Regions from separate parts of the Flavobacterium covae genome, predicted to be linked through region 2. Evidence: riboswitches for the same ligand, from Rfam matches in the RefSeq annotation. Region 2 holds a riboswitch; the other holds the start of a gene.

Region 1 (16,727 bases), 760 kb from region 2:
TTGTTTGCCACTAATTGTTTGTACGGCATTAGTTAAACCACCTTGAAACTGATAATAATCATCAGAATCTAAAAGATCATGTTCTCTATTATCTTGATTGTGCATTACAATTTGAATATCAGATAGGCGTTGTTCAAAAACTTCATGAGCTGATTCTCCTATTCTGTCATTGCCATAAGCATAGCCGCTCCATTGCATATATATTTTTGCTAAATCTTCTTTAGTTTGCCAGTTTTTTTCATCAATAACAGCTTGTAAACCTGCTCCGTATGCACCAGGTTTAGAACCAAAGACACGAAATAAGGCTCTTTTATGAGCTTTATCATGCGTAATTCCTTTTGTCATCCATTCCGCCTTTTCTTTTAAAAAGCGTTTTCTGATAGGATTTATCTCAGGATCTTCATCTAGGTGTGCTAATCGTTCAATGACCTTATTAAATAACGAAATTACATCAGGAAAGGCATCTCTAAAAAAACCAGAAATACGAAGTATTACATCTACTCTTGGTCGTTTGAGTATTAAAGGTGAAATAATTTCGAAATCAACAACTCTTCTGTTAGCTCCTTCCCAAATAGGTTTTACTCCCATTAAAGAAAAGGCTTGTGCAATATCATCTCCTCCTGTTCGCATAGTAGAAGTTCCCCAAACTGAGAGACCTATTGTTTCTGGATATTCTCCGTTTTCTTGAAGATAGCGTTCTATAATTAAATGGGCACTTTTTACACCTAATGTATACGCTGTTGGAGAAGGAATGGTACGTACATCTATTGAGTAAAAATTTCTACCGGTGGGCAATACGTCTAGACGACCTCTTGTAGGAGCACCTGAGCTTCCAGAAGGGACATATTTCCCATTTAATCCTGTTATTAAATTAGTAATTTCATTAGTTGTTTGTTGAATTTTAGGATAGGTAGTATTCATTATAGATTGAAGGACTTCATCAAAATGTAAATATCCTGTTTTTTTTCTATCTAATAAAAATTGTGATAGATAAGTACGTGAAATTAATTCTAGTTGTTCTACTACATCTCCAATAGTTCTGCAATGTACTTGATGAATTTCTTTTTTAAAAGAATCTGCATAATTACATTCTAAAGGATTAAAATCTAATTCTAAATCAATAGCTAAAGCTTGGGTTATACCTTTTGTTGTTCCCGAAGGCAAACGATGTAGGGCAATAAGTAAATCTAACAATTGATTATTTTTAGGAACTTCTCCAAAAATATGTAATCCATCTCTAATTTGTGCTTCTTTTAAATCACATAAATAACCATCTAATTTTACTAATAATTCATCTATGTCATCTACAGAAGTTTTTAGATCTGTATCTAAATGTGCTTCTTGAACTAAAGTTTTAATTTGCTTTTTTAGTAGTCCAGCACGTTTATTATCTAGTGTAAAAGCCTCATAATATTCATCTATAAGATGTTCTAATCTTGTCAAAATGCCATAATTTTCAGCACGTGTCATAGGAGGAATGAGATGATCTAAAATTACAGCTTGGTTTCTTCTTTTAGCTTGTGTTCCTTCTCCAGGATCATTTACAATGAAGGGATAAAAATGCGGAATGGCATTTAATAATACTCTAGGATAACAACTTTCTTTACTTAATGCTATACTTTTACCTGGTAGCCATTCTAAGTTTCCATGCTTTCCAACATGTACAATGGCATCCGCTTTAAAAATACTATTTACCCAAAAATAATAAGCTAAATAATTATACGTTGGAGGTAAATCAGGTGAATGATAAATAGCTTTTTCATCTTGATTATAACCTCTTGCAGGCTGAATACTTATAAAAATATTTCCTAATAAAAAACCTGGAATAGCAAATTGTTTATTATTGCAAAATGGAGAATCTTCTGGTTTTCCCCATTGTTTTTCAAGTTGTGTTTTTAAATAAGGAGAAAAAGATTCATATTCTTCATAGAAATCTTCTAATTTTAATGAAACCTGAAATGGACGAGCTTGTGTACTATCTACATCATTTGTTATATAGTGTGTAATTAATTTAATTAATTCGTTACTCGAACTAGGAATAAAGTTACCTAAATCATACCCATTTTCTTTAAGAGCTTTTATAATTCTTACCATGCTTTCTGGTGTATCAAGTCCAACCCCGTTAGCCAAACGACTATCTTTATTAGGGTAATTAGGCATGATTAGAGCTAATTTTTTTTCTGAGTTTATTTTATTTTGTAATTCATGCCAACGAATTGCAAAATCCACTACAAAATCCACCCCTTCAGGATGCGCTTCATATTTTAAAATATCTGAATCAGTAATAGCATCTTTACCTAAAGTTGTCTTAAAAGAAATAGCTGTAGTAATGATCCGTCCATCTAATTCAGGTAATGCAGCATTTATGGCCACATCAGTAGGAGGTAAGCCAAATAAATTATTTTCCCAAACAGTTTTAGTACAAGAAGCAAAAATAGCTTGAATAATAGGGATATTTAATTTTTGAAAAATAAAGGTATTGTCATTTTCAGTTATGTTTTTTATTGAAAAACTAGTTGTATTAATAATAGAACTTAAAGGAGAATGTTTAGGTTGAGTTAATAACTCATATAATTCATCTGTTGTATTTTTGTCTCTGAGATTATTAACAAAAGCAATGATGGGAAATATGTTTTTTTCTTGTAATTGTTTATAAATAGCGTAGACAGGCTCTAAATTATCAGCCAAATAATGTGATTTATAAACTAATATTACGGTATTAAATAGAGTATTAGAAGTTTGCTCTTTAGATAATATACCTTTTTTTAAATCATATAAAAATAAATCGGGTATTGATTGAGGTTCTTTATAAACTAATTCTTTCGCTTCAAAAAAATGATATGAAAGAAAATATAATAACTCTATTAAATTATTTTTTCCTCCAGCACAAAAATACTTCCAAACTAAATCTGAAATGGATACATCAACATTAGAAAGGTTTATTAGTTCAAGATCAGGAACATCATATCCTGATAAAAAAAGTACTGGAATATTTTTTTTTTGACATTCTATTTGAATTGATTCTACTAAATAAGGATAATAACTGATACCTCCTAATAGTCTGCATATAACAAGTTTTGCTTTTCCTACTACTTCTTCAACATATTTGTCTATTGTTAATTCTTGCTTTAAATAAATAAGATTAGTCATTCGTAAAGAAGGGAGATCTTGCGTATTAAGATTTTCTATAAACTCTTTATAAGCATTATTTAAGGAATGTATTTCCGTATCCGCAGCAGATAAAAAAAGAATATCGCCTTTGGATTGTTCAATGTAAAAAACGCCGTCCTCATTAGGATTCCAGCCTCCAGGAATGGTAGGTATTAAGTGCATTTGTAATATTCAAAATTAAAAATGGATAATTAATACAAGTCAATTATCCATTCAAATATACTTTTAATTTAATCTTTCATTTATAATTTGTTGTAAATTTTTATTTTTTAATTCATCTCCAATGATAACTAGACTTGTTATTCGGGTTTCGTTTTCTTTCCATTTGCGATCAAAATAACTTTCAAAACGAGTAGAGACACCTTGTAAAACCATGCGCATGGATTTATCAGGAACATTTATAAAACCTTTAATTCTATAAATTTCATATTCTTCAATGATTTGTTTTAAAGTATTAATTAAAATTTCAGGTGTGTGATTTGCTGTAATTTCTACAACTACAGAATCAATATGATCATCGTGGTCGTGTTCATGACCATGAGCATGATCTTCTTCATGATGTGAGTGTCGGCTTTCTAAATCATTTTCTGCTTGTGCACCCACTCCTAGTAAAATATTAGATGAAATTACACCCTTATTAGCACTTACTATTTTTACATTAGGTCTAATTTTGTTTGTAATGATAGATTCTACTATTTCAAATTGCGCTTGATTTAGTAAATCTTTTTTAGTCATTACAATTAAATCAGCACATGATAACTGATCTTCAAATAATTCCTCAATTGGAGTTTCATGATCTAATGAATCATCTGCTAGACGTTGGGCATTAACTTTAGCATGATCGCAAATTTCTCCTGTAGCTTGTCCTACAGCATCAACAACAGTAACTACAGCATCCACTGTAATTTGTGGTTTTAATTCAGGCCAATTGAAAGCATGTAAAAGAGGTTTGGGTAAGGCAAGTCCTGATGTTTCAATTATTATATGATCTATAGAATCTTTTCGTTCCATCAGTTCTAACATAATAGGTAAAAACTCGTCTTGTACAGTACAACAAACACAACCATTATTTAGTTCTAAAATATCTTCTTCAAAACTACAACATGATTTTAGTAATTCGCCATCTATTCCCATTTCACCAAATTCGTTTACAATAACGGCTAATCGTTTTCCATTATTGTTTTCTAATAAGTTACGAATAATTGTTGTTTTTCCTGATCCAAGAAAACCTGTTATTATTGTTACAGGGATTTTATTTGTCATAATAGCTTTTTTTTATTGGCTAAAAATACTGTATATACAGAATAAAAAGAAAAATACTTTGATTTATTTATCTTTTTTCAAACAAAAGATAATAAGATATAAAATTGATTTAGGCTCAATTGAGATTACAAAAAATATTTTAAATATAGAGTATTTAATAAAAAATAAACTTTTAAATATTTTCATTTCTCATAAATATCTCTTTACCTATGAAAATTAAATTTGTGGATAGTTTTGCATATTAGATTTGGGTTAAACTCTTTATTTTACGTAATTTTGGAGACATGTATACATCTAACGATATATTTGAAATTAGTTCTAAAAAAGAATTTGAAAAACGGACTCTTAAGATTTTTCGTTTTCAATATCATAACAATTTAGTTTATCAGCAGTTTTGTTCATTGTTAAAAAAAGATGTGAGCAATGTAAAAAAAATTGAAGATATTCCTTTTTTACCTATTCAATTTTTTAAAACAAATGATATTTTAAGTTCTAAAGAAGAAAAACAAATAACTTTTACAAGTAGTGGTACTACAGGAATAGCTACAAGTAAACATCATGTTACGGATTTATCTTTTTATAGAGAAAGTTATAGACAAGCCTTTAAGCAATTTTACGGAAATATAGAAGATTATGTTATTTTGGCATTATTACCATCTTATTTAGAACGAGAAGGCTCATCTTTAATTTATATGGTAGATGATTTAATACAATTATCTAATAATCTCGAAAGTGGATTTTATTTAAATAATTATGATGAACTTATAGAAAAATTAATTAAACTGGATGCTGAAGGGCATAATGTTTTATTAATTGGGGTTACTTATGCTTTATTAGATTTAGTTGAAAAACAAAAATTTAATTTAAAAAATACCATTATAATGGAAACAGGTGGTATGAAAGGACGCAGAAAAGAAATAATTAGAGAAGAATTACATAAAATTCTGAGTAATGGTTTTGGTGTACCCGTAATACATTCGGAATATGGTATGACGGAATTATTATCTCAAGCTTATTCTTTAGGAAACGGAATCTTTGAATGTCCTATGTGGATGAAAATTATTATTCGTGATCCTGAAGATCCTTTAACCTTACTTTCTGAAGGTAAGACAGGAGGAATAAACATAATTGATTTAGCTAATATTAATTCATGCTCTTTTATAGCCACTCAGGATTTAGGTAAAATAATAGATTATAATTCTTTTGAAGTTCTAGGACGATTTGATAACTCTGATATAAGAGGATGTAACTTAATGGTGGTTTGATACTTACTTATTCCTGTTTTAAAAATTTTGATATATTAAGAAAAATTAACACTACTCTATATATTTAATAAAAAACTTCTAATACAACACAATAATACTTTATAAAATGAAAAAAATACTTATTGCTCCATCTATTCTTGCTGCTGATTTTGCTAATTTACAAAGAGATATTGAAATGATAAACAAAAGCGAAGCAGACTGGTTTCATATAGATATTATGGATGGCGTTTTTGTGCCTAATATATCCTTTGGAATGCCTGTATTAGAAGCAATTAAAAGACATGCAAAAAAAACAATTGATGTACATTTAATGATTGTAGATCCAGATCGTTATGTTTCAACTTTTAAAAAACTAGGAGCAGATGTTTTAACGGTCCATTTAGAAGCTTGTGTACATCTGCATAGAACCCTCCAAGCTATAAAAGCAGAAGGAATGAAAGCAGGTGTAGCATTAAACCCACATACTAATATTTCATTATTAGAAGATGTAATTCAAGATATAGATATAGTTTGTATTATGAGTGTAAATCCTGGTTTTGGAGGACAATCATTTATAGAAAATACATATCCAAAAATAGAAAAACTAAAAACATTAATTGAAAAAAAGAAAGCCTCTACTCTAATTCAAATAGATGGAGGAGTTTCTACTCAAAATGCCAAAAAATTAGTAGAAGCAGGTGCCGATGTTTTAGTCGCAGGTAGTTTTGTATTTAACTCAAATAATCCAGAAAAAACAATTATTGATCTTAAAGAAGCAGTTAAATAATAAGAAAGGTTCCTATTATTGGTAAACTATCTTTATAAGCATTAACTAACAAACGCAAAAAATAAGAATAAGATTTCCTTAACCCTTGCAATTGCAGGGGTTGTTTTTAGAATAGAATCTATTTCTCTAGATTTCAAATAAAACATTCTAAACTCCTTACCTAGAAAAACATAGGATGACAAGAATCCGAAGTAAAATACTTCTTGTTTGTCACTCTGACGCTAGGAGGAGTCATATAATCAAAATCACTTGATGGAGAAGGAATATCATCACCAGAATTTAAAACCATGTTATTCAAAGGTTTTTTAGAGTTGTTTTAAAATAAAAAAAAGAGCGAGAATTTTACTTTTTAATACAGTATATTTTAAGTTTGAATGGTATAAATTGGTTGGAAAGAATATAATCATACCTACAGCAATGATGTAAAAACGATTCATACCCGATCTGGAACTAAAATTATTCTAAACGATTTACAAGGTTCTGTTTTTATACAGGATCCTAGTGGTAATAATTTAGAAATCAAATAACAAATCCTCTTTATTTAAAAAATTAATAATTAAGAGAGAGTCTCCCCAATAAAAATGTATATAGGATGCTATAACATTTTTTAATCTATAAATGGGAGTTGCTATTTCTATTCCTTTAGCATTAAAAATTTGACCAATAGTTGGAATCTTTTCCTTTTCTATTATTTTAGAATAGTGAAATTCATGTCCTTTAATTATTTGATTATCTAATTTTATTTCTCTATATCCTAAAGAAAGCTTAGCTTTTTCCATTGAGGTTTCTATAGGTAAAAAACCTACCATTGGATAAGCAATTCCTTCTGAATTGATAATTTGATTACCTAAATACATCATTCCACCACATTCAGCTATTACTTTTCCACCATTAGAGCAAAAATCAAGAATAGATTTACGCATCGATATATTATTTGCTAAATCTTTTAAATATAATTCTGGATAACCTCCAGCTAAGTACAAAATATCAGCCTTAGGCATTCTATTATCTGTAATAGGACTAAAATAGATAATTTTACCTAAATTTTCTAATCCTTTTATATTTTCAAAATAAGTAAAATTAAAAGCATTATCATGTGCTACGGCTATTGTGTAGTCTTTAAAAAAAGAGTTGGTTTCAGTTTTTAACTCTATTATATTTTTAGGAGTAAAAACGTGATTTTCAGTATTAGAAATTTCTAAAATACGATTAATGTCAATAGATTTAGCTAAGTGTTTTGCTGCATTTTCAATTATTAATTCATAGTCATGTTCAGGAGATATAAACAAGCCTAAATGACGTGAAGGAATAGTAATATCAGTATTAGAGGGGATGTAACCTAAAGCTTCAATACCTACATCATTACAAGCTTCTTTTAAAAAAGAATAATGGCTCTCTGTATTTACAAAGTTAAATATAACTCCTGCAATTTTTATCTTGGGATTAAAATTTTTAAGCCCAAATAACAATGGAGCAACGCTGTATGCCATAGATTTAGCATTGACAACCAAAATGATAGGAATGTTTAATAATAATGCTATTTCTGCACTGCTTCCTTCCATACGATTTGCCCCGTCAAAAAGTCCCATTACACCTTCTATGATAGATATATCAGCCTCTTGACTATATTTTTTATATAAAGTTTTAACATGACTTTCACTCATCATATAGGTATCTAAATTAATACTTGGTTCACCCGCAGCTTTTGTATGGTGTTTCGTATCAATATAATCAGGACCGCATTTGAAAGGTTGTACTTTATATCCGTTATTTTTTAATAATCGTAGTAAACCAAGTGTAATAGTTGTTTTTCCTGAGTTACTAGATGGTGCCGCTATAAGAAATTGTGGTTTCATAGTTTCAAAGATAAAAATCAATTCTCAATTTTTATCTTTGTAATTCTATAAAGAAAGAGAAAATGATAATAAAGATTACTACTTATGCTAAAGTGGGGGAACTTCTTCAGGGAGCTTTTGGTAAAAATCAACCATTTTTAGTAAGCAATAAATCTTCTAAATTATTTAAAACAGATACTATTGCAAGCATCAATCCTATTGATGAAGAAACAAGACTGGATATAAAATCAAATAAGGCAAAGGAGTTATTTCATTCATTAATAGAAGAAAAAGGAATTACTCCTATAAACAAAATTTATTTTAACCAAAAAAGAAACTTTAAAGTTGGCAAAGGGTTATCTTCTAGTTCTACTGATATATTAGGTATTTTGCTTACTTTAAATAAATTATATAAGACCCAATATTCAAATCATTTTCTTTATAAAATAGCTTCTCAAATAGATCCTACGGATCCTTGTCTGGATTTTAATTCTTTATTATTTAATCAAAAGTCAGGAAAAATTTTAGAAAATTTATATCCTATTTCTTATTCCATATTATATTTTGATTCGGATCCAAATGTAGATATTGATACAATTAAAATATCAAAGGCTAGAGAATATTCTGAAAGTCAAATGATAGAATTTAAAAATCTATATTCTATTCTTAAAGTAAGTGTAAAAAATAATGATTATAGAACATTTTTTGAATGTGTTACCAAAAGTGCTGTTATAAACGAAACTATTTTGCCAAAAAAAAAATTTACTTTATTGTATGATTTTGCTATAGAGAATAATTGTGGTTTATTTGTGGCACATAGCGGTACATTTATGGGATTACTCATAGAACCCTATCGTTTAAAATCTATAGATTTTAAAGTTAGGTGTTTAGTCGAAAAACACTGGAAAACAACTCTTTACATTGAATAAATTCTATGCAAAAATTAAGACCTATAATGTTTGTTGGTACCGCCTCTGATGTAGGCAAAAGTATTATTAATACAGGATTTTGTCGTATTTTTAAGCAAGATGGTTATAATCCAGCACCTTTCAAATCACAAAATATGTCACTCAATAGTTTTGCTACCCCTGACGGACTTGAAATAGGTCGTGCTCAAGCAGTTCAGGCAGAAGCTTGTGGGATTGCGTGTAGCACGGATATGAATCCTGTTTTATTAAAACCTACTAATGATAAGAGTTCACAGGTTGTTTTAAATGGAAAACCATTGGGGAACCAATCAGCTTTTGATTATTTTATGGAAAATGATAAAAAGGAATTACTGAAAGAAGCACAAGCCGCTTATACCCGATTATCAGAAAAATATAATCCAATTGTACTTGAAGGAGCAGGAAGCATTTCAGAATTAAACCTAAAACATCGAGATATAACCAATATGCGGATGGCAAAATATGCTAATGCCTCTACTTTTTTAATTGCGGATATAGATAGAGGAGGGGTTTTTGCAAGTGTTTTTGGAAGTATTGCTTTATTAACTCCTGAAGAAAAAGCTTTAATAAAAGGAATTATAATTAATAAATTTCGTGGTGATTCACGTCTTTTTGAAGAAGGTAAAAAAATAATAGAAAATCTTTGCGGTATTCCTGTAGTAGGATTGGTACCCTATAAAAAAGATATTTATATAGAAGAAGAAGACTCTGTTAGTCTTCAAAACAAACCTTCCCAAGCAGTAGAAAATAAAATAAATATAGCAGTTATTTTGCTTAATAGAGTATCAAATTACACAGATTTTAATGTATTAGAACAACATAAAAACGTAAATTTATTTTATACAAAAAAAATTTCTGAAATAGAAAAAGCAGATATTGTAATTATTCCTGGAAGTAAAAACACTATTTCTGACTTGATTGATATTAAAAATAATGGAGTAGCTGAAGCGATTATAAAAGCACACAAAAATAATAAAATAGTTATAGGAATTTGTGGCGGTTATCAAATGATGGGACAAACTATAGAAGATCCAAACCATATTGAAGGAACTATAGAAACTATGGCCGGATTAGGAATACTTCCTGTTAAAACGATTCTTACAGAAAAAAAAATAACACGTCAGGTACAATTTTATTTTAAAAAATACCAAAAAATATGCAGAGGTTATGAAATACACATGGGCGTTTCTACAATAGAAAACAAAGAGTATATTCTAAATACTTTTGATGACAAAACAGGCGATGGTTATTATTTATCTGATAAATGTTGGGGAACTTATATTCATGGAATATTGGATAATGAAATTGTTATCAAAGATTTACTTTTACAAACTGATAAAAAAGTGATAACAGGGATATTTGATTATAAGACTTTTAAAGAAGAACAATATGATTTATTAGCCCAACACTTACGAGAGCATATAGACATTCAGTATATTTATAAAGTTCTTAAAGAAACAGAAGCATGATTTTAGGACATGGAGATGACGGTTATTTATATAACGGAAGCATTAAAGCAAATTTTAGTTCAAACGTTTTTTATGAAGGATTTCCTAAAGGTTTGAAAGAACATCTTTCTCAGTATTGGGATAAAATAGCTCATTATCCCGAAGCAAATGCTGAATCATTGCAAAAAGAATTAGCTAGTTGGCACCAACTAAAACCCAATCAAATATTAGTAACCAATGGTGCTACAGAAGCATTTTACTTAATAGCACACTTTTTACAAAAGAAGTCAGCCACAATTATTATACCCTCATTTTCAGAATATAATGACGCTTGTCAAGTACATGATATTTCATTAAATTTCCTTAAATGGTCAGATCTAAATAAAACAAGTCTTTTTTCTACAGAAGCTGTTTTTTTAGGAAATCCTAATAATCCAACAGGATTGGTTTTTCATAAAAAAGACCTTCATTTTCTCTTAAAAAATAATCCTAATACATTATTTATAATTGATGAAGCTTATGTAGATTTTACATTGGTTGATATTTCAATAGTTAACGAAATAAATAATTTTTCTAATTTATTCATTGTAAAATCATTAACCAAAACCTATTCTATTCCAGGTTTACGATTAGGCTATATCATTAGTCAAAAACAAAACATTCAAGCAATTGAAACCGTTAAAATGCCTTGGTCCGTAAATACTATGGCAATTGAAGCAGGAAAATATATCGTTAAAAATGCTGCTAACATTGTATTACCAATAGAAAAAATACTAGCAGATACAACTCAATTTATTAATGCTTTACAAGAAATTCAAAATATAGACGTTTACTCAACAAACACTAATTTTTTCTTGTGCAAAACAAATAAAAAGACAGCTCCAGAACTAAAAGAATACCTTTTAAAAAAACATCAGTTGCTCATTCGAGATGCTAGCAATTTCCGAGGACTTTCATCACAATATTTTCGAGTGGCAACACAAAAACCTTTAGAAAATAAACTTTTAATTGATGCTATTCAACAATGGACAATTCTTTAATTATTTTTTCAATACCATTACTTATAGGTTATTTTTTAGATTTATTATTGGGAGATCCAAGAAGCTTACCACATCCTATTCGTTTTTTTGGAAACACAATCTATTTTGGTGAAAACTTTTTAAATAAAGGAAATGGTAGATTTATAAAAGGGCTCTTTCTTACTCTAGCATTATGCAGTTCTGTTTTTTTATTTTTTTATTTTTTATCAAGTATTTTATTAGATATTAATTTTAACCTTTATATCCTTTTTACCAGTCTTTTTATATTTTACGGTCTAGCTAATAAAAGCCTATTACAAGAAGGAAGAGAAGTATTTGATACATTAGAAGAAAAAGGATTAGAAGCAGGAAGAAAACGTTTATCATGGATTGTAGGAAGAGATACGTCTACACTTTCTGAAAATCAAATACGAATAGCTGTTTTTGAAACATTATCTGAAAATTTGAGTGACGGTGTAATCGCTCCTCTTTTTTATTATGCTATTGGAGGATTACCATTTATGATGGTTTATAAAATGATAAATACTTTAGATTCTATGATTGGTTATAAGAATGATAAATATTATTATTTTGGAAAATTTGCTGCTCGATTAGATGATGTAGCTAATTATATCCCTGCTCGAATAACTGCTTTTTTAATGATTTTAATTAGTGGAAAACTTAGTTTATTTCCTTTTATATTAAAATTTGGAACTCAACATGCAAGTCCTAATTCAGGCTATCCAGAATCAGCTTTAGCAGGAATTATGAATTGTCGTTTCGGTGGACCTAATAAATACCACGGAAAGATCGTAGAAAAACCATTTATAGGAACCAATCCTCGTGTTATTAAGCATAATGAATTCAAAAAAGTATGTTTTATAAATCATTTAGTTACTCTAACGACAATTGCTCTAATATTGATAATAAAAATAGTATTTTGGGTTATTTTTGATAATTTCCACTATAACTAGTGTTTTTTTAACAAACTCTATTAGTTTTTTGTACTTTCGTGCCCGCAATGGTTTTGTTTCCATTTTGGAAATGAATTAAAAGGGAATCCAGTGTAAATCTGGAACAGTACCCGCTGCTGTAAGTTTTTAAAAAGATTATAACAAAATGCCACTGTTTTTATCTAAAAAGTAAAATGGGAAGGCGTTATAATTAAAACAAGTCAGAAGACCTGCCTTTGTATTGATTCGCGGCTTTCGGAGTAAAGGCTGACGGGTGAATGTAATGCTTCCCATCTTTCACACGTCCTTTTTCTAAAGTCGCTAATAATCAGTTAACGGGATTATTAACGAAAAAAAAATCAAACATGTCAAAGGATCTATCAAAGATTAAAAAAATCATTTATTTATGTAATGGTACTTGTTGTACTGATAATGGAGCAGAAGAAAATATTAAAACGCTTCGAAAAAACCTGACACAATACGAACTAAATGATGAAATTCATACCATTCGAACGAAATGTCAAGGATTTTGTAAAAAAGGCCCCATTGTAAATATCCAACCTGAAAATACTTGGTATAAAGAAGTCAATATTGAAACTTCAAATAATATTGTAACGACTCATATTCTAAAAGATACATTAATAAAAGAGCAGTTACTTTTTTCTTCAAATAGTACAAAAGATGATTTTAAACCTCAAAAAAATAAAAGCAATTTCATAACTAAATTGTTTAATTTAAGTTGTTTTTTACTTTTCCTATTTTTATTTCAAAAAACACAAGGACAAAGTAGTATTAACGGTTTTATTATAGACGTAACAAACCAAACTAAAATAGAAGGAGCCACAATAAGAATAAAAGAATCTGGCGAAAGTACTATATCACAAGAAAATGGAGTATATAAGTTGCAATCCGCTTCAGAAGGAATAAAAACAATTATCGTTTCTCATATAGGTTATAATGTATTTACTACAAAAATAAATTTCAAAAAAGACGAACAAAAATCACTAAATATTTCCTTGTTACACAATGTAATGAACTTGGAAGAATTGGTTATTTCTGCTTCATCAATCAAAAAACAAGAAAATAAAATAGATCAAATCAGTTTACAATTACAACCTATAAAATCAGCACAAGATTTACTTAGAGCCGTTCCAGGGCTATTTATTGCACAACATGCAGGTGGAGGAAAAGCGGAACAAATTTTTGTAAGAGGAATTGATAACGATCACGGAACAGACTTTTCTATTCAAATGGATGGTATACCCGCTAATATGCCTTCTCATGCACATGGACAAGGGTATGCGGATATGCACTTTATGATTCCAGAAACCATTGGTACTGTTAATTTTTTTAAAGGACCTTATGAGGCCTCTCTTGGAGATTTTTCAGTGGCAGGAGCTGCTCAATTTAATTCTAAATACCGTTTAGAAAATAATATAGTAAAACTAGAATCGGGCTTGTTTAATACACAAAGGGTTTTAACGATGCTTCAAATTTTAGATCAAAAACACTTAGTTTCTAAATGGAATGACAACGCTTATTTTGCCTCAGAGTATAATTATACCGATGGTTTTTTTGAAAGTAAATTAAAATTCAAACGTTTTAATTTTTTTGGAAGATACAACGCACAACTTACCCCAAAAACAACACTTATACTATCAGGATCTTATTTTTCAAGTACTTGGAATGCTTCTGGACAATTGCCATTACGAGCTATAGAAAAAGGTACTTTATCTAGATACGGTGCTATAGATGATTCAGAAGGAGGAATAGCATCAAGACTCAATACAAACGTTATTTTAGATACTAAACTAAAGGAAAATCAATCATGGAAAAATCAGTTTTATTATTCCAAAAATATTTTTGATTTGTTTTCAAACTTTACTTTTTTTATGAATGACCCTATCAACGGAGATGAAATATTACAATGGGAAAAAAGGGACTTATTTGGATTAAAAAGTACATATAATAGACTCGATAATATAAGTTCAACAAAATTATCATCAGAAGTTGGATTCGTCACCCGAACGGATATATTAGGATTAGGAAGAGATTATGTTCTACGAAGAGCATTTTTAAGCAAAGCCGCAAATGATGACGTAGCTATTACAAATTATAGTTTATATTTAGATGAAGATTGGCAATTTGCACCTAAATGGTCACTTAAATTGGGTTTTAGAAATGAACTTTTCAATTTTTATTTAAAAAATAAAATAGAGGATAACAATTCGGGCAAAAAGACTGTTTATCGTTTTAACCCTAAAGCACAAATTCATTTTACTCCAACTTCTAATTTTTCAGTATATGCAAAATGGGGTATAGGTTTTCATTCTAACTATGCGCATACAGCCGTTAGTAAAGATCCTACTGCCACGAATCCTGTTCCACAATCAGAAAGTGTTGATTTAGGTTTTATAATGAAATTGTATAAAAAGTCTATTTTTAATTTTACAGCTTGGTGGACAGATAGTGGCTCAGAATTTAAATTTATTTCAGATGATGGAAGTTTTGAAAATTTAGGATCAAGTAGAAAATATGGAATAGATGCCTCTTTAAAAATTCAATTTACAGATTTTTTATGGGCAGATACAAACCTAAATTATGCCTATAGCTTTTTAAGAGAAGCTCCAAAAGAAAAAAATCTAATTCCTTTATATACTAGATGGAACTCAACAGGAGGATTAACCTTAAAACTAGAAAATGGGATCAACGCTAGTTTACGTTACCGTTTTATGGGAGAACGTCCTGCTATTGAAGATGGCTCAGTATATTCTAAACCTTATACTATAGCAGATGTAGTTATTAGATATACCAGACCACGATACGAAATTAGTCTTTCTACCGAAAATATATTTAATACAAAATGGGATGAAGCCCAATTTTATGATCAATCACAATTAAAAAATGAAATAGAGCCAATCATAGATTTTCATAACACCCCTGGAACACCTTTTTTCCTAAAAGGAAGTATTTCTTATTTCTTTTAAATTTTAGCCCATTATGGAACTATTAAATAATAATTTATCTGCATTACTAATCCTATTTATTTTAGGTTTACGACATGGTTTAGATCCAGATCATATTACCGTAATAGACAATTACACCTATCGTTTACACGAAAATAAAAATACATGGTCTAGATGGGTCGGAACCCTATTTACTTTAGGTCATGGTATAATGGTAACATTAATAGCTTTAATTTTAAGTTATTTAAAAAATAATTTTCAAGTTCCTATTTGGGTTGATTGGGTTCTTAATTGGTTGCCCATGTTTTTATTATTAATAATAGGAATAGGAAATATAAATTCTTTAATATATTCTCGAAAAAACAATTCTTTGGGTCTTAAAAAATATTTAATACCTAAATTTTTAGATAAAAAAGTAAGTCCCATTACAGTATTTATAACAGGAATTATTTTTGGATTTATATTTGATACCTCTTCCCAAATAGCTGCTTTTGGCTTAGCTATTTCAGGTACCAATCACTGGTTATTTTCAGTCATAGGAGGAATTGTTTTTTCTATAGGACTTATTTTTACAGGAACAATTGATTCCTATTTATTAAGTAAATTATTAAAAACATTTGATCGTACCAAAATTCAAAAACATCGTTTTAAACTAAATATATTGATTACAATAATGTGCTTTATCATTCCTATTTATAAAATAGCAACTGTTTTTAAACCAAATATGGAATTAAGCGATTTAGAAAATAATTTAATAGGCTTAGGATTTTTAGGAATCATTCTTATTTTATATTTTGATTTGTATCTTCGTTCAAAAAAGCAAATAAAGTAAAAACAAAAAATGCAAAAAATAAGTCTATTAGGTTGCGGTTGGTTAGGATTACCTTTAGCAGAAAACCTTATAAAAAAAGGTTTTTTGGTAAAGGGATCTACTACCACTCTTGAAAAAATTCCTTTATTGAAAGAAAAAGGTATTTTACCTTATTTCGTTTCTATAACTGATACTCACATTGAAGCAAAAGACATAGCAGATTTTTTAGATTCAGATATTCTGATAATTAATTTTCCACCCAAAAGAAGAGCAGATATTATTA
Region 2 (16,727 bases):
GGTAATGCTGTACCCACGGCTAATGCTATTAGAGCTTTAGGAAGTCTAAAATTTAAAATAATATACTGCCAAGTAGTTTTAGAAGCATTGTTGCCTATTAAAACCTGAAAAGTATCCTGTATTGGGATTCTAACAGAACCTAAGCATAAGTCTAAAATAAAAAGAATTACGCTTAAGAGAATAAAACAAAAAAGAAGTTTTTTATTTTTCAAGACTTTTATTGTATGGGCGTTACAAATGTAAATGGATAATTAGGCAATAATTCAGGATGTATAATTTTTATGTAATCTTTCAGTACTTTATCGGGTTGACTAGGCGAAAATTCAAAGAAAAGAGTACCTCCTTTTTTTCCTTTTTTCCCTTCAAAAGTATATACCTTCTTATTTTGATACGCTTTAAATTGAGAGTAATGAATATTTGATTTTCCAAATTCGTTCCAATTTGTAATATCTCCTGTTGCAATCCAGATCAAAGCATTTTGTCCTTTTTCAAAAACCTGTTCAAAACTCAGAGGGATACTTCCTGTACCTTTTACATCTTTCCAAAGATAGTTGCCCCCCGCATCTTGTATATAGGTGCTTTTCCAACTATCACCTTTAGGCATATACCACTGATCCTGATACATTGTACCATAAAGAATAGTAGGTTTTTGTTGAATCGTTTTTACAATTTCTAGCGCATTTAAATAGTTTTTTTTAACTTGATCAAAATAGTTTTTAGCTTCTTTTTCTTTTCCTACTAAAGCACCAAAAAACTTAATCCATTCAGCTTTTCCTAGTGGTGTTTGCTCCATCCAATCTGCTTGAATTAGAACGGGGATTCCTGCTTTTTCAATGGTGTTTAAGGTTGGATTATTTCCATCTACTCCAAAAGCAACCAATGCGTTTGGAGCTAGACTAATCAATTGTTCGATATTAATTTTTTCATTTTCCCCCAAGTTTTTTATTCTTCCAGAATCAATTAATTTCCGAGTTTTATCAGACGAAATATAGTCAGTATGAGGAAAACCCACCAACTTGTTTTCTACTCCTAAAATTTCTAAAAAAGGAATATTAGTAGTAGAGGTTACTACAAGGTTTTTAAGAGGAACTGGTATTTGAAGATATTGTTTTAAGCTATCAGGGATGTTCTTATTACTTTTGGTAAGAACATAAGTAAACGGTTTTTGAGCATTAGGCCATGGAGTTGTAACTTTTATAACAGAATAATTTTCGTATTCATTTAAGGTAAAAGCTGTGGCATCTGTTAAAACGTTATTTCTTTGCGGAGCAAAAGTACGTGTAGCTTCATTTTTTTTACATTGTATAGTAAGAGAACAAAATAAAACAAAAAAGATATATTGTAATAGTTTTATCATAATAGTATATGGAAAATTAATTTTTTTAAATGATCAACAAAGATAAAATATATTTTATCTTAAAAGAGACTATTGATTGGTTGTATAATTCTAAAATATATTTTTAAAAAGGAGTATCGGTTTTTTCTATTATTGAAACCGATTTTTGTAAAATTAAAGAATTAGGAATTGTAATAGTTTGCCCATCAGCAGTTTTTAAATAAACAAAAAAATAGGTAAGCTCAATAATTTCACCTTCTAAAGGAAAGTCTTTATCAAGTATTCTTATGGTATCACCTAATTTAAGAGGATGATTAAAAAAAAGTATTAAACTTGATGTTATGTTAGACAATAAAGACCATTGAGCAAAAAAAGCAACTCCCAAAGCTGTTAGAATACTACTAGCAAAGAGGGCTATTTCATTTTGTTCCAGCCCCCAAATTCCAGAAATTAAAACAAAAAAAACAATAGTTATTAGAAGATGTAATACCTTAATAGATATCTTTCTCCTTGTTCTTTCAATGTAGGTCTTTTTTAACGTATTGTTAATTATGTTTTTAGTAAAGAAAAAAAGAAATATGTATATGACTAGAGCGGCTATTGTTTCTAAAATTTGAATTTTATAAGTACCCATAATTATATATTAAATCACGAACTTTAGTAAAAAAAGTAAGTTATAATGTTTTTTTAGTATTTTATAAGCAAAGATAAAGTTTTAAATATCTTTACAGCCAAAAAACAGAGTGTATGTTGTATCTTATAACAGGTGGCGAACGTTCAGGTAAAAGTGCGTATGCCCAAGACTTAGCGTTAGAGTTGTCGTCTAATCCCGTGTATATGGCTACTGCTCGCAAATGGGACGGTGATTTTCAAAAAAGAATAGATAGACATCAAAAAGATCGTGACCAACGATGGACGAATGTTGAAGAAGAAAAATATATAAGCAATTTTAACTTTTCTAAAAAAGTGACTATGATTGACTGCGTAACCTTGTGGTTGACTAATTTTTTTGTAGATACCCAAAATGATATTGAAAAATCACTAGAATTAGCAAAATCAGAAATTGAAAAAATATTACTTCAAGAAGATACAAATATTATTATTATTACAAATGAAATTGGTATGGGAGTTCATGCTCAGACCGAAATAGGAAGAAAATTTACCGAATTACAAGGTTGGATGAATCAATATTTAGCTCGAAAAGCAGATAAAGTAATTTTGATGATTTCAGGAATTCCTGTAGAAATTAAGTAATATTTATCATTCAAAAACAAGAGTATAAAAATCATACAAAATAATGAAAGCAATTCTTTCTTGGAGTGGAGGTAAAGACAGTTGTTACGCAACAATAAAAGCCATAAAATCAGGATATCAACCGACAGTGCTTTTAAACATGATGAATGAAAACGGAAAAGTATCCCGTTCGCACGGATTAACACAACTTATTTTAGAACAACAAGCCAATCAGTTAAAAATACCATTCATAGGAATACCAACCACTTGGAGCGATTATGAAAAAAAATACATAAAAACACTTCATCAATTAAAAGAAGAATATAAAGTAGAAAATGTTATTTTTGGAGATATTGATTTAGCACCTCATAAAGAATGGGAAGAAAAAGTATGCCAAGAAGCCAAATTAAATGCCATTTTACCTCTCTGGCAACAAGATCGTTTAGAATTAGTAAAACAAATGATAGAACAAAATATTGTTTGTATGATTGTTTCCTGTAATACTACTATGGGAGTAGAATTTTTAGGAAAAATTTTAACAAAGGAAATCATTCAAAAATTAATTCAATTAAATATAGATCCATGTGGTGAAAATGGAGAGTTTCACACAGTAGTAATTAACTGCCCGTTATTTGATAATCCTATTGTATTACCTAATTATAAAAAAGAAATTTACCAAGACTATTGTTTTTTAGTTTGGGAAAAATAACATAAGAAGTGATGAGTTTAACAGAAAAATTACAACATAAGATTGATTTTAAAACCAAACCTTTAGGAGCTTTAGGCCAATTAGAAAGTATAGCTTTGCAGATAGGACAAGTTTTTAATACACTTACACCTGAAATACGAAATCCACATATTTTAGTCTTTGCAGCAGATCATGGTATAGCAAGAGAAGGCGTAAGTGCTTATCCAGCTGAAGTAACCCCTCAAATGGTTTTGAATTTTGTAAACGGTGGGGCAGCAATTAATGTGTTTTCAAAACAAAATGGATTAACATTAGAAGTAATTGATGCAGGAGTAAATTTTGATTTTGATAATTCATTACCCATAATACATCAAAAAGTAGCAAAAGGAACTCAATCATTTTTAGAGCAAGCTGCCATGTCAGCAGAGCAATTTAAAGAATGTTTACAAAAAGGAAGACAGATTGTACAAGAAATACACACAAAAGGATCTAATTGCGTTGGCTTTGGAGAAATGGGTATTGGAAACACAGCCACTTCCGCTGTATTAATGAGTATTTTAACAGAAATTCCAATTCAAGATTGTGTAGGGAGTGGGACAGGAGTAGTTAATGAAGCATTAGATAGAAAAACAATTATTTTAAAAACAGCTTTACAAAATTACAAAGGATCCTCCATGATAGATGAAAAATTAGCCCATTTTGGTGGATTTGAAATTTATCAAATGGCAGGAGGAATGCTTCAAGCCTTTGAAAACAATATGTTAATTCTAGTAGACGGATTTATTAGTTCAGTAGCCTTTTTAGTAGCGTATACTTATGAACCAAAAATTATAAAAAACGCCATATTCTGTCATTGTTCACAAGAAAAAGCACATAAAAACTTGTTGCACTATTTAAATGGAAAACCATTGCTAGATTTAGGATTACGATTAGGAGAAGGTACAGGAATAGCCCTTGCTTTTCCAATCATACAAGGAGCCGTTAATTTTTTAAATCAAATGGCAAGTTTTGAAGAAGCAGGCGTTAGTGAAAGCCTTTAAAGAGGCTAGTTTTATACCCTAAGGTTTATAAAAAAAATGAAAAAACAGCGAGACATCTTTTTTACAGCATTAATGTTCTATACACGTATTCCCTGTCCAAAACATATTCATCATGATCCTAGTTATTTAAATAAAGCAACACGTTATTTTCCGTTAGTAGGTTGGTTAGTAGGAAGTCTATCTTATTTAGTATTTTTAGGAGCTCATTATCTTTTTTCATTATTAATAGCCATTATTTTTTCCATGGTAGCAGGCGTGCTGATTACAGGAGCCTTTCACGAAGATGGATTTGCGGACGTTTGCGATGGGTTTGGAGGAGGCTGGACAAAAGAAAAAATATTAAAAATTATGAAAGACAGTGCTATAGGAGCTTATGGCGCTATAGGAGTTGTACTTCTACTGCTAATCAAGTTTTTACTCCTTTTTGAAATAATGAACAGAATCCCTAATACTTCTTGGAACCAATATGCTTATGCAAGCTTTTTATTTATTACCTACCATAGTATAAGCAGAGCAAATGCCATTTCACTTTCCTTTACGTTACCGTATGTAAGAGAAGACGAATTAAGTAAAAGTAAACCTATAGCCAAAGGTTTTAGTAAATATGAAATAATAGGAGTACTTTTCTTTGGATTAGCACCATTGGCTTGTATGGCTTATATTTACAATCCATTTTATTTGGTAGTATTACCCATTTTACTCCTCACACGTTTGTATATGGGACGGTATTTTACCAAATGGATTGGAGGATACACAGGCGATTGTTTAGGAGCTTTAGAACAGATTAGCGAAGTAGTAACCCTTTTATCTTTTCTGACACTATGCAAATTTATTTAGTACGCCATACCGAAACCATTTGTCCCAAAGGAGTTTGTTATGGACAGAGCAATGTAAACTTAGCACCTAATTTTTTAGAACAATTTCAAGAGATAAAAAAAAAATTACCAGAAAAAGCATTCGTATATAGTAGCCCTTTGACACGTTGCTTAGAATTGGCTGAATATTGTTTCTCAAAACAAGAAATAACGGTAGACAACCGATTAAAGGAAATGAATTTTGGAAAATGGGAATTACAAAAATGGAATGCAATACCAGAGGAAGAATTAAATCCTTGGATGGAAGATTTTGTAAATATTTCAGTTCCAATGGGAGAGTCTTTTCAAGTTTTATACGAAAGAGTAGTTGAATTTTGGGAAATAATACAAAAAATGGCGTTAGAGAAACCATTAGTTATTTTTACTCATGCAGGTGTTATAAGAAGTTTAATATGTTACCTAGAAAAACAACCCCTAAAAGATGCGTTTAATTATAAAGTAGATTTTGGAGAAGTAAAAAAGGTTTCAATTAAATAAAAAGAGAACCTATCTTTTTTAAAATAATATTTTATAACTAACTAATTGATAATAATTTGTTTGTGAGGAACTGAAAACAAGGTGGTTTTTTTTCAAAACAGCAAGTGTTTTTATAAATACATGTGAAAAATATTTATTTTTTTGTTTTTTATTGTACCTTTGCGCTCCCTTAAACAAAAAAATATGAAAAAAAGTATTAAAACACCACTATTTTTGTTCGTGTTATTTTCTTTGTGTAATAACGTATTTGGTCAAGTAATAAATCATAATAATGATATTTGGTTGCATTATTTAGGAAAAAACACGATAGGAAAAAAACTTTCCTTAACACTAGAAGGATCTTTAATATTCGCCAACGGATTTGACCAAAAACAACAATATTTTATACGCCCATCTGTAGATTACCAGTTTACCAAACAAATCAGTGGTAGCATAGGTTATACACACCATGAATTTTTTGTTTATGGAGATGTCCCTTTAAATAGAGTCGTAACACCAGAGGATAACGTATGGATACAAGGTGTTTATAGCTGTGCTAAAAATGATTTTAAATTTACCCATCGTCTACGCGATGAGAGTCGTTGGGTAGGAGTAGCTACTAAAAATGAAGCAGGAGATTTTGTCATAACTAATAGAGATTATAGAAATCGTTTACGATACATGTATTTGGTAAATTACACTTTAACTAAAAAAGAAGATAAAACTCAATTGTTTGCTTTTTTAGGAGATGAGATATTTATGAATATAGGAGTAAAAGCAGCCAAAACATTTGTACAACAAAATAGAGTAATTGCAGGTTTAGGATATAATTTAAACCCTCAACATCAAATTCAAATAAGTTACATTCACCAAAATTTATGGAATGTACCTAACACCATACAAGAAAATAATCCCACGCTAAGGATTTCTTATGTAACGAACTTAGATTGGTCAAAGAAAAAATAATTTTAAAAGCTTCGTAAAAAGACCTTTGTTTTAAATAAAAAAAGCTACAACATTGAACATGCCCCAAAAAGTTAGACACTATTTGGGGCATTTTTTATTCAAATTTTGCTCAATATAGGTTAGGTATTAGAAAACTATTATAGATAAAGAGGTAATACCATTTAAACCTAAAATATACTGGATTAAAAAATAAAGTTCTCGATACGTTTTTTTTATTTTAAAAACAACTCGAACTCTCCCTTTGATCGAAATGAAAAGATTGCGAATTTTTTGGACAGTCTCAAGGTTAAAAAAAATATTATAAGGAAATTTCAAAGTTTAAATGGTATAACAATAATTGGAGATGAAATAAAACTAAATTATATTTTAAACTTTGAAATATATGGATTTTAGGGTTCTTTTATTGAATAATTTTTAATAAAGGAATCTGTTTTTTTTTATTTTTTTTATTTTTTTTAAAAGATGTGCTAACTTTGCCTGTGAATTTATGGTGCTCGACTTTTGTTAAAAGTCAGCTTAAAAGGGAATCAGAGTGAGATTATAGATAAATTATTTGAAGATTAATGATAACGGAATCGTATTCCTGAAAATCAATATCTAAAATAAAAAATCGAATATCAAAACCTGAGCTGTACCCGCAACTGTAAGCTATTCAGCTTGTAATGATCTACAACCACTGTTTGAAATTTAAAACGGGAAGGCTAATTACAAGACGCAAGCCAGGAGACCTGCCTAAATTTATTTTATTAACAAACTTTCGGGAAAAAAAGTTTGGGTATGGGTAAATTCTGTCTTTTTTTCCGCATTTAAAGAATTAAAATGAAAAAAAACATTTTATTAGCAAGCGTTTTAACGTGTATGTATGGTAGTGCTTTTGCACAAGAGCAAGAATCAAAAAAAATAGAAGAAGTAGTCGTATCAGAAACTAAATTTCAGCAAAACAAAACAAAAACAGGTAGAACGATTGAAAAAATCACAACAAAAGATTTAGAGCAAAGAAAAGGGCAAAGTGTTGCTACCGTATTAAGCCAGTTAGCTGGATTTGAAGTTGTAGGAAGTCAGAGTGGAGTAGGAAAGAATTTAGATTTGTTTGTTAGAGGAGGAAGTACAAAACAAGTATTAATTCTAATAGACGGTAATCCTGTAGTAGACGCATCGAGTATTTCAACTACGTATGATTTACGATTATTACCCGTAGAACAAGTTGAAAGTATAGAAGTACTCAAAGGAGCTTCCTCCGTATTATATGGTGCTAATGCAGCCACAGCAGTTATTAATATTACATTAAAAAAAGCAACTGACAAAGGAGTCATAGGAACAGCCTACTTTAATATAGGAACTCAAAATTTAACAACCACCAAAAAGTATAAACCAGAAGAATACAATCAAGGTTTTTCATTGAACGGAACAAAGGGAAAAATCTCTTTTTTAACCTCTCTAAATAGTGCTGAAATAACAGGTATTAGTGAAGCAAAAGGAGATGATTTTGAAAAAGATAAGTTTTCAAGAGTTAATCTTAATCAACAATTAGGAGTAGCAATAAACAAAGGAATTAAATTAGATTTTTTTGCTAACTATGATCGCTTAAGATTTGCTTACGATACAGGAGCCTTTGTAGATAATGAAGTAAATACTTTAATAGGAGAACAGTTTAGAGGAGGCTTTTCTCCTTCAATGAAGTATAAAAAAGGAGAGTTGAAAATAAATTCTTCTTTTGGCTTTTATGAACAAAAAAGACTATCAGGAGCCTCATTAAATAATTATACAGAATCCTTTTCTAAATCACGAAATATTAATGTTGACGTTTTTAATAAATACAATATAGGAAACTCTTTAGCTTTTATCACAGGGGTTCAATTTCAATATTTTGATATGCTTCAAGCTACCCCTTATGTTAATATTTATAATCAAGACGCTAAATACACCATGTTAGATCCTTATATTACAGCAGTATTAAACACTAAGTTTGGATTAAATGTAAATGCGGGAGCTCGTTATTTAAAACACAGCGTTTATAAAGACTATGTCATCTTTAATATTAATCCAAGTTTTAATTTTGAAAAAATCAATTTAAAATTATATGGATCAATAGGAGGAGCAGTAGTAGCACCAACATTATATCAAGTATATTCTGAGTATGGCAATAAAGATTTAACACCACAAGAAAATACTACTATTGAAACTGGTTTTGAAAAAAGTTTTTTAAATCAAAAATTAAAAATTTCAGCAGTTGGATTTTATAGAGAAGAAAATAATTCAATTGCTTTTAAAAAGAAGACCTCAAATACAGGATGGCAATATGAAAATACAGAAGGAATAAATAAATCAAAAGGGATTGAATCCAATATAATGATCAAACCTCTAGAAAAAATAACCTTAACTGGTAATTATACTTTTGTAGAAAATGATCAGGCTATAGCAAAAGCCGTTGCAAAACATAGAGTAAATGCTAGTTTATCGGTTGAATTGACTAAATCTATTGCATGGGATGCTCAATTTCAGTTTATAGATTTTAGAAACCTATCATATTACAATTCTTTCACTTTTAAAGCAACAGATGTATCCGTTTCAGCTTATAAATTATTTCATACGAATTTGAAAGTAAAATTAACAAACCATTTGAGTGTTTTTGGATCCGTTCAAAATTTATTAAATGAAGAATTTATAGAAACCATGGGATATAATACAAGAGGAAGAAACTTTAAAATCGGAATGAATTTTCAGTTTTAATTAAAACGAATTATAGCTTAAAAAATAATAATATTCATAAGTTCGTTACTTCAATAAATAGGAGAAATCACATTATCGCTATTTTGTGATTTCTCCTTATTTTTGGATAAAAAATAATTTTCCAGTTACAGAGTGTCGTTTAATCTATATACATTTCATATTTTAAATCACGTTTAGAAAGATCAATAATTTCATTGCCAATTTTAAATTGAGGTTTTTGAATACCAATTCTATTACCAGATTTAATTAAGCTCATTGCCTTAGCTAAATAAGGTTCAGAGCTGTTCCCTAAAATACCTAGATTACTTATATCTTCCATTAATATATTAGTCGTGTCAGGCGTAATACCCGCTTCATAATCTCCAAAACCCACTTTATTAACAATTTTTAAAACAATTAATTGCATAGCATATCTGTGAGTTGGATTTAAATTTCGTTTTGTATAATCAGGTGAGTCATACAATGTAATAGACCCCACATTCTTCCCTGTAGTAGTATTACCTATTTGAACTACTTGTATGTAAGGTTTTAAACAGTTAATGACTAATTCACTAGCAGATGCAGTATTAGTAGTTGTTAAGATATATACCTTATTTAAATTTAATGAATTAATAGGAGTGCCATTTTTTAGTTGTGAGGTAAATTTGTTTAATAATCTATTAGGATCTATTGCTCTATTAATTTTAGAGTTCCATTGCTCTTTAGCAAAAATTTGATCTTCAAATTGTCCCGTAATCATACTTGCTAAACGAGTAGCGGTTGCTACTGATCCTCCTGAATTATAACGTAAATCCAAGACTAAATCCGTTATTCCAGCCGCCTTTAATTTACCAAAAGCTTGATTTAATTCTGGTTCATAATACGTATAAAAACCATTATACATTAAATAACCAACTTTTTTATTTCCTTCCTCTATCACATCGGTAATATAAACAGGATTTTCAGAATACGCCTTTTTAGTTAACGCCACTGTTTTTCCATTAGGTGTAATAGCACCTCCATCATACGAAGCTAAATTTAAAGTATAATTTGTTTTAGATAACAATTCACGATAATTGTTACGAGTAAGAGGAATACCATCAACCCCATAAAAAAGATCCCCTCGTTTTAGATCTTTTGTACTAGCGTCACTATTAGGCATGATGTATTTTACCCAGCCAAAAACTTCAGTTTGACTTCCATTCTTAGGACTAATCCCATACTCCATACCATTACTGTCATTCGTTCCAGAAAGAATCTGTTCTAATACAGTATAATTAGAAGTTATAAAACTAAATTTATCAATATTCTTTCGATTGTAAATTAAACTTTCAAATAAAGTTTCAGGCTTTGAAAAAGTACCTAAAAACGAATTAAGTTCATATTGAGAATTAAAACGATAATCACTTAGATTGGCTACATTTTCTTGATAAAAATAATATTTGTTAAATCCCTTCCATACAAAATTATAAGGATCTAGCTCATTATATTGAGGTTGATCATCTAAGTCATTACAACTAAATAACGTACCGATTGTTAGGACCACGAAAAGCTTGATTATATTTTTTTTCATTTATAAAAGATATGATGTAAATTTATGAGCTTAAATTTAGATCAAATGCGTAAAGAAAAAGTGAAAAATCAAAAAATATTTTGGTTTTTAACATTTATAGTGGGTTCAGTAGCATTTGGGAGTTATTATTATAATCTTGAAGAACAAACAATAAAAAATGTTAACTCTCAATTAGGAACTTGTCAAACCCCAGAAGAAGCTTATAGAGAAACACAAAAAGCTTTACATCTGATTTCGGCTCAATTGAACTCTGGCATGAAAAATGTAAATAAGTTAAAAGAGTATGATCAAACGACACGCAAAATTTTTAAAAAGTAAAAAAATGAAAAAAAAAATAGTTTTAGTTTTTAGTATTTTATCATTTTATTTAGGCACGGCACAAACTCCTTTTGATAAATTTGAAAGTAATAATAATGTCTCTTCTGTTATCGTAAATGATAAAATGTTTGAATTAATGAGCAAAGTGAAAATGGAAACGAAAGAAGATCAAGTGTATTTAAATTTGATAAAAAAACTAGATTATTTAAAAGTTTTTAAAACTAGTCACTCTAAAACCATTTCCGATATGCGTACTAGTATAGAACAATATAGTGATAAATTAGAAGAATTAATGCGCGTGAATGAAAACGGAAAAAGTACTAAAATCTATGTAAAAATGATTCCAGGAAGTACAAATGTATCAGAATTATTATTGTTTATGGAAGGAAAAGAAACGATATTAATGTCTTTAACTGGTAATTTTTCATTGAATGAAATTTCACTTTTAACCAAACGAATGAATTTGCCAGGAGGAGAAGAATTAAACAGAGCCGCTAAAAAATAACAAAAAAATGGTCCCAAATACAAATAGTAAGCCGTATTTGGAACCGTTTATTTTAACTAAAAAGAGTTGTTAAAATTATCTTTTGTAATACATCACAATAGAAGCTTTTTCAATTGTATTGCCATTTAAGTAATAACCTACTAATGCAGGACTAGCATTTTTATCTAGACCTAACTTATCCGTTTTTAAGGCATAAACAGTAATCGTGTATTTATGAAAACCATGTCCTTCAGGAGGGCATGGACCCCCATAACCTGATTTGCCAAAATCAGTAATACTTTGTATTGAACCAGCAGGCATTAAGTTTTTAGTAACATCTCCCGCTCCTGTTTTTAATTCTTTAGTTGTAGCAGGAATATCAAAAGCAAGCCAATGCCACCATCCACTACCTGTAGGTGCATTTTCATCATGTATTGTAACAGCAAAACTTTTAGTATCTTTTGGTACATTTTCCCAAAATAATTGAGGAGACATATTTTCACCTGTACAACCAAAACCGTTAAAAACTTGTTTCATAGTTGCCTGACCTCCTAGATCATTACTCTTTAAAGTAAAAGTTTGCGCGCTTGCTGTAAAAGCAGAAATAAAAGCAAGCAAGGTTAAGATTTTTTTCATTTTTATATTATTTTATGATGCAAATTTAAGATTAAGGTTATGAGTATTATTGCGCTAAAAGTTCAAAAAGATGTTCTTTTAGTCCATTTTGAAGTTTTTTGGAGATACTCCATAATACTTTTTAAATTCGTTACTAAATGCAGATAAATTTTCATAACCCAATTCATGATAAAGATCAGAAGGTCTCTTGTTAAGTATTAACTCATTTCGAGCCTTTTCCATTCTTTTTGAAATAAAGTATTTTTTAGGTGAAATTTGATATATTTCAGCAAACTTTCTTTTAAACGTAGAAATACTCATATTAGATAAAAAAGCAAGTTCCTCAATAGTTAAGTGGCTATCTTCGTATTGTTGAATAATGTCTTTTATTGATTTATTTTTATGTCTACTTAATGTATTTTTAAAAAAATTAGTAATTCTCTCAGGTTCCTTACTTAGTAAGTAAAATAAAATTTCTTCTAACTTTATAGAAGTAAGATAAGGTGTTTTATTAAACTCGTTTTTTAATAAAAGTAATGATTTTTCGAATAAATTAATATAAGTGTCTTTATGAATGTTTAATACCGTTTGATTTGATTGCATTGTTTTGGGTAATTCAATTTGTTTTTTTGATAAGATTTCATTTAAAAAATGATCAGAAAAGAAAAAAAGAATACTATTATAGCCTGAATCTCCTATTAGACGTTCTGTCATTAGACTATTTCCAGATTGTAATAAAAAGAATTGATCATTTTGTATAGAAATATTATTCTGATTACTAATAACTTCTTTGTGTCCATTTAGTAAAAAACAAAGTACATTGTGAGTAAAAGTAACGGGAATATTTTTGCTAGATTGTTGTGTATTGTAAAAATAAATAGCACAATCAAAATGATTGTTCTGAAAAAAATCAAAAGGTAAATTATGAATAAGTTGTGTATTCATTATATTAGATTTAACAATAAAGAAACTAAAAGAAAAGAGGTTGTCCAAAAAGTAATAAATCAACATGCAGTTTTACTCTGATGTAAGGAAGAGTCTTATAATCAGTATTATGTGATTTTTTTCTTTGGGTCGAAATGATAAGATTACAAACTTTTAGGACAGCCTCTTTTATTCTCTATTTCTTTAAATAATCAGAAAATTTTTTACCGTATTTAGAATTGGCTACTTCTGGAGACATTTTGCTATGTATTTCCTCTAAAAACTTAGGTTGCATATCATAAATATCTGTAAGAGCTATATAGGGCGCAATTTCATAATCCGCATGAGTAAGTGCAAAATTAGCAGAGTATAAATATTTTTTTTTCAATAATTGGTCTTGCTTGTTTTGATTATCTAGTTCATTGTAGTTTTTGTTGCCCTTGCTACCTAGTATTTTAGATTGAAGTAATTGAAGCTGTTGCTCATTAAACTTAGCAATGATGTCTTTATATTCTTTGTAAAGCTCATGATTTTTAGAACCTGTAATTTTTGCATTAGCAAAAAAATATTCAAGATCCGTATCAATAGTTATTTTTCCTGGTTCCGCAAAAAATAACAAATTATTATCCATTGAGTTAGTTTGTCCTCTGTCTACAAACAAATAAAGCATTTCGGGAGAATCTAATTTAATTGAACTCTCAAAATTAGATGAACCATTTAATTCAATAGTATCTAAAGCTACTAAAGTACTATCTTGTACTTTTTGGATATATAGCTTTCCTTTCTTTAACCCTTTTATATTTCCCGTTATGATTACCTCATCTTTTGTAGGTGCTTTATCAGCACACGAAATAAAAAAAGCAAAAGAGATTGCTATGATAACTTTTTTATACATAGTTCTTATAAATTTCCCGCAATGTAATAAAAAAAAACCTCAAAATTCAATTGAATTTTGAGGTTTTAATTTTTTTTTAAAATAAGATTTATCCTTTTAGCCAAGCTTCTTTTAAACTTTTTTTACTATCGTCAGTAGATTTGTAGCCAGTTACTTCTTCAAATGGAAGTTTTATATTTCCTTTTAAAGTAATCTCTTTTTGATCCCTTTTAATTTTAATAGAAATATTGTCATTTTCTTTCCAGCTTTGACTTACCATAATCATATCGTAAATATTGTCTAAATTGTAACTTTTATCATTTATAGCTAAAATATAATCGCCTCCTTTTAAACCTAAATACTTGTAAAATTCGGGAAGTTCTATACCCGGAAGAATTATGATTTCTTTAGTCGTTTGATTAACTGTTATGTAAGGAGTTTGATCCTTTATAAAAACATTTCCAGGTACTTTTGTTTGTGCTTGTGTAATCCCCATTTTAGCAAAAAACTTTTCATAAGGAATGGGAGTTGGCCCGTCTACATAAGTTTTTAAAAAATCACCTACTTCTGGATAAGTAAGAGCTATGATCTTATCAAAAAGAGCATCATCCTTAAAAGGAGTATTAATACCATATTCATTATTTAGTTTTTGCATTAAATCTAATACACCACGTTGACCATTGCTTTTTTCACGAATAATAATGTCTAGGCACATACCTATTAAAGCTCCTTTTTGATATACATTTAAATATTGATCTTTATAAGGTTTTGTTAGTACATTAGTGCTCATTTTAGTAAAAGGAATTGTGTCGTCCATATTAGCCGATTGTCTAATTTTATCAGTCATACGACTATAAAATTCATCTTCATTAATTAAACCTTGATTAATTTGGAACAGATTAGCAAAATATTCTGTTATTCCTTCATACATCCATAAATGTTTAGACATTTTAGGTTCATTGAAATCAAAATAATGAATTTCTTCTGAATGAACACCTAGTGGACTTACTATATGAAAGAACTCGTGAGAAACAATGTCTTTTAACTGTTCGTCCATTTGATCAGAAGGCATCATTTCAGGCATAACAACAGTTGTAGAAGTAGTATGCTCTAAAGCTCCAAAGCCTTTTGCATCTTGTTTTTGTACGTCCGTAAGATAAATTAGGATTGAATATTTTTTAGTATTATTGATAGGTCCTAAAAATTTTTTTTGAGCCTTCATCATTTTTTCCATGTTAGGAGCTAAATCAGCCGCTTTGTATTTTCCAGTGGGCGAATATACACTTATTAGAATATCCATATCTTCTATTTTAAAAGTAGCAATGTCTGGTTTAGTATACATTATTGGATGATCTACTAGAGTAGCATAACGATTCGTTTTAAAAACATCAACAATTTTACTAGGATCACTATCGGTAAGAGAGGTAGCACCGTACAAATGGTCAGGATGAAGAATTGTTAAAGTATAAGGAGCTTCTTTTTTATCGCTAAAATAACCAATAAAGCCATGCGTGTTTAAAACAAAACAATTAGAATCTATATTCGTTCCAGCTGGAGAAAAAACATCATCACCTCCTATGCCTCCAACTTGTTCAGTATCATAAGTGTCATTTACCCAATAAGTAATTTTACCTAGTTTTTTAGCCCCCGTAATACGATAAGTGTTTTCGTCTAGTTTTGCTAACGGTAAATTCTCTCCCTTTGTAGTATAAGCTTTTATTTTTTCAATAAAACGACCATAATTATCTAATGAATAAGTACCCGGAACTGTTTTAGGAATACTAAAGAGAATGACATCTTCTTTAGAAGGAGTAGGAATTACCGTTACCATGACCTTGTCATCTTGTATTGTGTTTAAATCAATTGTAACGCTTACTTCTGGTGTTTTAGAACCATTTAAAGGTGCTGCTTTACCAGTAAAGAATAATGATGTTAATAGAGCGGATAAAAATATTTTTTTCATTAATAAATAATAAAAGATTTAAAAAATTTGCCAATAAAGGTATTAGTTTATTAAAATTTAACGTAATCTTTTTTAAAAAAATTAACAAAAAAAGAAGATGTCTAAAAAAATAAATATCTACTCTCTTATTTAAACAGATAGGAGAAATCACATTATCAAAGTTATGTGATTTCTCCTTCTTCTTGAAATGATAAGATTGTGACCTTTTCGGGCAGATTCTCTAACTTAATCAAATTTATTTTTAAGATAATACTTACCATCCAAATCATCATCAAAATCGTTATTTTTGATGAGTTTAGGTTTAGGTTTGGAAGCCGTCACTTTTTTCTTCCAAAGCTCAAATTGATCTTTTGATAGATGTTTGCGTATTAATTCTGTTACGTCACTTTCGCCAATACCAAACTCTTCCTTAATTAATTCAAAGGGTTTGCGTTCTTCTTTTGCCATGCTGATTAGTCTTTCTAAACTTTTTCTGTCTAATTCAGCGATTTTACTTTTTCTCATTTTAAATTATAAAAACAAAATTGTATTAAACTTTATGCAATACTTATTCCAATATTAGTAAAAAGGAATGATTTGTGAAAATTTTTTTATGTTTTAGGATTCCCATATTTTTGAAAAGGAATACTTAATAAATTACCTAAATTATTGTGCTCTTTAAAGGAGGTATGAG

Evidence for each region. Region 2 has a riboswitch for cobalamin ahead of AWN65_RS08640 (TonB-dependent receptor plug domain-containing protein). Riboswitches for the same ligand answer to the same signal wherever they lie in the genome.
Region 1: it holds a riboswitch for cobalamin, as region 2 does, so the genes downstream of both, AWN65_RS05185 (TonB-dependent receptor domain-containing protein) here and AWN65_RS08640 (TonB-dependent receptor plug domain-containing protein) in region 2, are expected to answer to the same signal.

The regions. Positions count from the first base shown of each region.
Region 1 is NZ_CP013992.1:1,175,279-1,192,005, forward strand. It holds gene cobN (cobaltochelatase subunit CobN) at 1-3,333, opposite strand, end outside; gene cobW (cobalamin biosynthesis protein CobW) at 3,397-4,434, opposite strand; gene AWN65_RS05150 (LuxE/PaaK family acyltransferase) at 4,719-5,699, shown strand; gene rpe (ribulose-phosphate 3-epimerase) at 5,806-6,465, shown strand; gene AWN65_RS05160 (cobyrinate a,c-diamide synthase) at 6,978-8,321, opposite strand; gene AWN65_RS05165 (GHMP family kinase ATP-binding protein) at 8,384-9,229, shown strand; gene AWN65_RS05170 (cobyric acid synthase) at 9,235-10,716, shown strand; gene AWN65_RS05175 (pyridoxal phosphate-dependent aminotransferase) at 10,713-11,735, shown strand; gene cbiB (adenosylcobinamide-phosphate synthase CbiB) at 11,720-12,688, shown strand; cobalamin riboswitch at 12,720-12,919, shown strand; gene AWN65_RS05185 (TonB-dependent receptor domain-containing protein) at 13,033-15,654, shown strand; gene AWN65_RS05190 (HoxN/HupN/NixA family nickel/cobalt transporter) at 15,668-16,465, shown strand; gene AWN65_RS05195 (SDR family oxidoreductase) at 16,475-16,727, shown strand, end outside.
Region 2 is NZ_CP013992.1:1,936,641-1,953,367, reverse strand. It holds gene AWN65_RS08685 (iron ABC transporter permease) at 1-212, opposite strand, end outside; gene AWN65_RS08680 (ABC transporter substrate-binding protein) at 218-1,357, opposite strand; gene AWN65_RS08675 (mechanosensitive ion channel domain-containing protein) at 1,461-1,970, opposite strand; gene AWN65_RS08670 (bifunctional adenosylcobinamide kinase/adenosylcobinamide-phosphate guanylyltransferase) at 2,084-2,590, shown strand; gene AWN65_RS08665 (Dph6-related ATP pyrophosphatase) at 2,634-3,278, shown strand; gene cobT (nicotinate-nucleotide--dimethylbenzimidazole phosphoribosyltransferase) at 3,290-4,297, shown strand; gene AWN65_RS08655 (adenosylcobinamide-GDP ribazoletransferase) at 4,334-5,134, shown strand; gene cobC (alpha-ribazole phosphatase) at 5,119-5,649, shown strand; gene AWN65_RS08645 (DUF2490 domain-containing protein) at 5,833-6,594, shown strand; cobalamin riboswitch at 7,065-7,344, shown strand; gene AWN65_RS08640 (TonB-dependent receptor plug domain-containing protein) at 7,414-9,324, shown strand; gene AWN65_RS08635 (S41 family peptidase) at 9,464-10,876, opposite strand; gene AWN65_RS08630 (hypothetical protein) at 10,901-11,194, shown strand; gene AWN65_RS08625 (DUF4252 domain-containing protein) at 11,199-11,699, shown strand; gene AWN65_RS08620 (YbhB/YbcL family Raf kinase inhibitor-like protein) at 11,775-12,314, opposite strand; gene AWN65_RS08615 (helix-turn-helix domain-containing protein) at 12,393-13,238, opposite strand; gene AWN65_RS08610 (DUF4369 domain-containing protein) at 13,414-14,112, opposite strand; gene AWN65_RS08605 (M61 family metallopeptidase) at 14,201-16,054, opposite strand; gene AWN65_RS08600 (TIGR03643 family protein) at 16,280-16,558, opposite strand; gene AWN65_RS08595 (sterol desaturase family protein) at 16,645-16,727, opposite strand, start outside.